Regions from separate parts of the Arthrobacter sp. B1I2 genome, predicted to be linked through region 2. Evidence: predicted binding sites of a transcription regulator. Region 2 holds the regulator's gene; the other holds the start of a gene.
What was found. The regulator HrcA, encoded in region 2, represses chaperone genes, less so after heat shock. The targets are predictions, from matches to a motif close to TTNGCACTCGNNNNNNNCGAGTGCNAA.
Positions count from the first base shown of each region.

Region 1 (2,200 bases), 2.9 Mb from region 2:
TTCGATGTCCTCGGCGATGATCAGCAGCGGCTTGTTGGACTGCATGACCTTTTCCAGGACAGCAACCAGTTCCTTGACGTTGGAGATCTTGGAGTTGACGATCAGGATGTACGGGTCTTCGAGGACCGTCTCCTGGCGCTCGGTGTCAGTGACGAAGTAGGCGGAGATGTAGCCCTTGTCGAAGCGCATGCCTTCAGTGAGCTCGAGCTCCAGGCCGAAGGTGTTGGACTCCTCGACCGTGATGACGCCTTCCTTGCCCACCTTGTCCAGGGCTTCGGCGATGAGGGCACCGATCTCGTCGTCACCGGCGGAGATGGAGGCGGTGGCCGCGATCTCTTCCTTGGTTTCGATTTCCTTGGCGGAGTCAAGCAGTTCACGGGTGACGGCGTCAACAGCCTTCTCGATGCCTCGCTTGAGGGACAGCGGGTCGGCGCCGGCGGCAACGTTGCGCAGGCCTTCCTTGACCAGCGCCTGGGCAAGGACGGTCGCCGTGGTGGTACCGTCACCGGCAACGTCGTCGGTCTTCTTGGCAACTTCCTTGACCAGCTCTGCGCCGATCTTCTCGTAGGGGTCGTCCAGTTCGATCTCCTTGGCGATGGAAACACCATCGTTGGTGATCGTGGGGGCGCCCCACTTCTTTTCGAGGACGACGTTGCGTCCACGCGGGCCGAGGGTGACCTTAACGGCGTCGGCGAGGGTGTTCAGGCCACGCTCAAGGCCGCGGCGTGCCTCTTCATCAAATGCAATGATCTTGGCCATAACGGCAGTAGTCCTTTCGGGACAGTCGTTAAGAATGAACCTTCGCTGCAGTGCCCGCGACGGACGATCCTTTGACGGGCGGCCTCTGTATGCCTCCGCGTGGGGATCTCACTGAAGTGAGGTGTTTCTTTCGCTCCTCGAACCGGTGCCGCGCGCCGCCGGCCGGAACCAGGCTTTGCTTTAGCAGTCGGTACGTCAGAGTGCTAACTCAATAATTAGCACTCCCCAGGTGAGAGTGCAAGCGAAAAGACGCCGGACGGACGCGTAAAGCAGCGGCTTCGCCCAGGGCGATCAGCCGGATTGTCCTGCCGTCTCACGCCCGGTGGGGCTGGGGTTGTTATCCGGTCCGTACGTAAATACGGAGAAAACGGCGGTGGTGATGTCCCCGTGGGAATCGAAGGCAACCGGGCCCGATTCGCCGTCGTAATTGACGTGCGGGCCGGAAGCGAGCCCACCCAGGCACTCTTTGTATGTCCGGCACGGCGCGGCCGGCGCTCCAGTTCCTGTGGCCGCCGTGCCGCCGGATACAGCCCCGCCGGATACCGGGATCAGGTTGGCGGCGATGGATCGTCCCGCATCGTCCTGGGCCTTGGCCGCGGCCAGGGCCGCGAGGGTCACCGCGTCATAGGTTTCGGCAGCGTAGGAGACGTCCTCCAGGGATGGATCCACGCCCAGCAGTTTTTCCTGGAAGGCGGCGGTGGGGAGCTGGCCGGGAACGACGGCGCGGGCGCCGTCGAGGACCCGGGATGCGAGCCCGGATCCGTAGCGGGCGAAGGCGCCGTCGCTGAGGATGATCCGCGAACCGCTGATGCCGGCGTTGTTCAGCTCGGCCAACGCGCCCTGTGCGCCCTCGCGGGCTATCAGGACCACGGCGTCGGGCTTGGCTTTGCCGGCCGAGCGTGCGCCTTCGGCCGCATTGCCAGGCTTGAAGCCGGCCCCGGGCAGGACCGTGAGTCCGGACTGTTGGGCAGCTTCCGTGACGGCGGCCGACAGGTCCTTGCCGTAGGAGCCTTCCTGGTGCAGCACGCTGATGGTTGCGGCACCGGCGTCCTTGGCAAGTTTGGCCAGCACGGGGCCTTGTGCGACGTCGGCTGCGGCGGTCCGGAAGTAGTAGCCTCCGCTGGCCATGCCGGAGAGGCCGGCAGCGGTGTTGGCCGGCGAGATGAGTGGTATGCGCGCGTTGGACAGGACGTCCACGGCGGCGGCTGCATGGCTGGAATCGGTTGGTCCGATCACCACATCCGCTTTGGCGGCCGCCAGGCTGTTCGCCTGCTCCGCGGTTTCCTGGTCCTGGCGTACCGGAAGCAGCTCCACGGGCCGGCCCTTGTGTCCGCCGGCAGCATTGATGTCCTTGATGGCCAGCTTGGCGGCGGCCAGCTGGGGTGCGTTGAGGAAGGCGGTGTCGCCGGTGTTGTCCAGGATCAGGCCTACCCGGAGGACA
Region 1 covers NZ_JAUSYC010000001.1:185,867-188,066, forward strand. The annotation lists gene groL (chaperonin GroEL) at 1-759, opposite strand, end outside; gene QFZ57_RS00855 (ABC transporter substrate-binding protein) at 1,051-2,200, opposite strand, start outside.
Region 1: a site for HrcA is predicted at 940-966, ahead of groL (chaperonin GroEL). Genes of this name have one in related genera too.

Region 2 (2,200 bases):
ACGGCATCCCGGAGGTCGATCCGGACGCTGATGAGTGCATCCTGGCCGCGGCGTACGCGGGAAGCGGGACCGGACGTGCCGCCGGCTCCGAAGAAAGTGTCGAAGATGTCCTGGAACGCAAACCCCTGGCCCGCGTAGCCTGCTCCGCCGAAGCCGTTGTCGGTGCCGTTCTCATTGCCGGTGGTGTCATAGATCCGGCGTTTTTGGGGATCGGAAAGTACCTCGTAGGCGTGAGTTACTGCCTTGAAGCGTTCTGAGGCGTCCGCACCGGGATTTACGTCCGGGTGCAGGGTGCGGGCCAGTTTGCGGTAGGCCTTTTTGATCTCTTCGCCCGTAGCTTCGGGTGAGACTCCAAGGACGTCATAGTGGCTGCTCAAAGTTCGTGTCTCTTCCTTGTTGTACTGCGTTCAGTTGGGCGGCCCAGCTCTTGTTTCCCGGCCGGAACAAACTCCGGCGGCGAAGAGTCAGGGCCCCAAAATCCTGGAAAGGTAACGGGCCACGGCCCTGACGGCGGCCATGGTGGTGGGATAGTCCATCCGGGTGGGCCCGAGAATCCCTACTTTCGCGGCGCTGCCCGGACCGTAACCGGTGGCCACCACGGAGGCCTCGGCAAGGCCGTCGTACGGGTTCTCCCTTCCGATGCTGACAGCGACGCCGCGGGGGTCCTGGGCCATTTCGCTTAGCAGCCGCAGCATCACCACCTGCTCCTCAAGCGCCTCCAGCACCGGGCCGATACTGAGCGGAAAGTCCACGTTGGACCTGGCGAGGTTTGCGGTCCCGGCCATGACCATCCTGTCTTCCCGGCTGTTCTGCGCCAAGCCCTCCAGTCCGACCGCCAGCGCGTGCGCCGCTTGCCGCTGCGGGTGGGGCGTTGCGGCCACGACGGCGGGAAGCGCCTGGGCCAACTGGCTCAGCGGCGTTCCCCCCAGTGAACCCAGGAACCGGGTGCGCAGTTCAGCCAGGGCGTCGTCGCCTAGGTCCTGCCCGACGTCGAACACCCGCTGCTCCACCTTGCCGCTGTTCGCGATCAGGACCACGAGGACCTTGCGGGGGGCCAACAGGACGAATTCGATGTGGCGGACAAGCGCCCTGCTCAAATGCGGGTACTGGACCACGGCCACCTGGTTGGTCAGCTGCGAGAGCAGCCGGACGGTGCGCTCCAGCACGTCGTCGAGGTCGTCCGCGCCTTCGAGCAGGGACTGGATGGCGCGGCGCTCGGCCGCCGACAGGGGCTTGACGGCCGAGATCTGGTCGACAAAAAGCCGGTAGCCCTTGTCCGTGGGAATCCGGCCGGCACTGGTATGCGGGGCGGTGATCAGTCCCTCATCCTCCAGGGCGGCCATGTCGTTGCGGATGGTGGCGCTGGAAACCCCAAGGTGATGCCGCTCCACCAGGGCCTTCGACCCGACCGGCTCGCGGGAGTGGACGTAGTCCTCAACGATGGCCCGCAGTACTTCCAGCTTGCGTGGCTCGCTCACTCTCCACCTCCATCCATGGTTCGGGGCGCATGCCCCGCCCGATGCAACCCAGGGTTAGCACTCGACATGCCTAAGTGCTAACAGTCTATTATGCCTTGGCCCGTTGTTAGCATTGGTACCGCTCCGGGCGAAATTCCGGGGCTGAGGAGCTAGCGCTAGGCGGATCGATTCCATGGATTACCAGAACTGGGGCCCACGCGGCATATCCGCTCCCGCGCGGACGGAACTGCCGGAGGTCCCTGTGGAGCGCGGCATGGTGCTCGAGGAAGTGCAGTCCGGCTGGGTGGGTGCCGTCACCCGGGTAGAGAAATCCGGCGGCATGCATGTGGTGGCCCTTGAGGACCGACGGGGAAAGTCCCGTTCCTTCCGGCTTGGGTTCGGCTTCCTCCTTGACGGCCGGCCCATCCGGCTGATGCCCCCCGCGCCACGGTCTGCTGCCGGTGCGGCGGCCGGCAGGACGGCTTCCGGCTCGGTGCGGGTGGCCGGCCAGCGCGCCCGGGTGGCCAAGGCCAGCCGGATCTGGGTGGAAGGCAAGCACGACGCCGAACTGGTGGAAAAAGTCTGGGGAGACGACCTGCGGGTGGAAGGCATCGTCGTTGAACCCCTGCACGGGATTGACGACCTCGCCGCGGCCGTTGCGGAGTTCAGGCCCGGGCCCGGCAGGCGGCTTGGTGTACTGGTGGACCACTTGGTTCCTGATTCCAAGGAGTCCCGCATCGCAG
Region 2 covers NZ_JAUSYC010000001.1:3,122,567-3,124,766, reverse strand. The annotation lists gene dnaJ (molecular chaperone DnaJ) at 1-377, opposite strand, end outside; gene hrcA (heat-inducible transcriptional repressor HrcA) at 465-1,478, opposite strand; gene QFZ57_RS14560 (DUF3097 family protein) at 1,651-2,200, shown strand, end outside.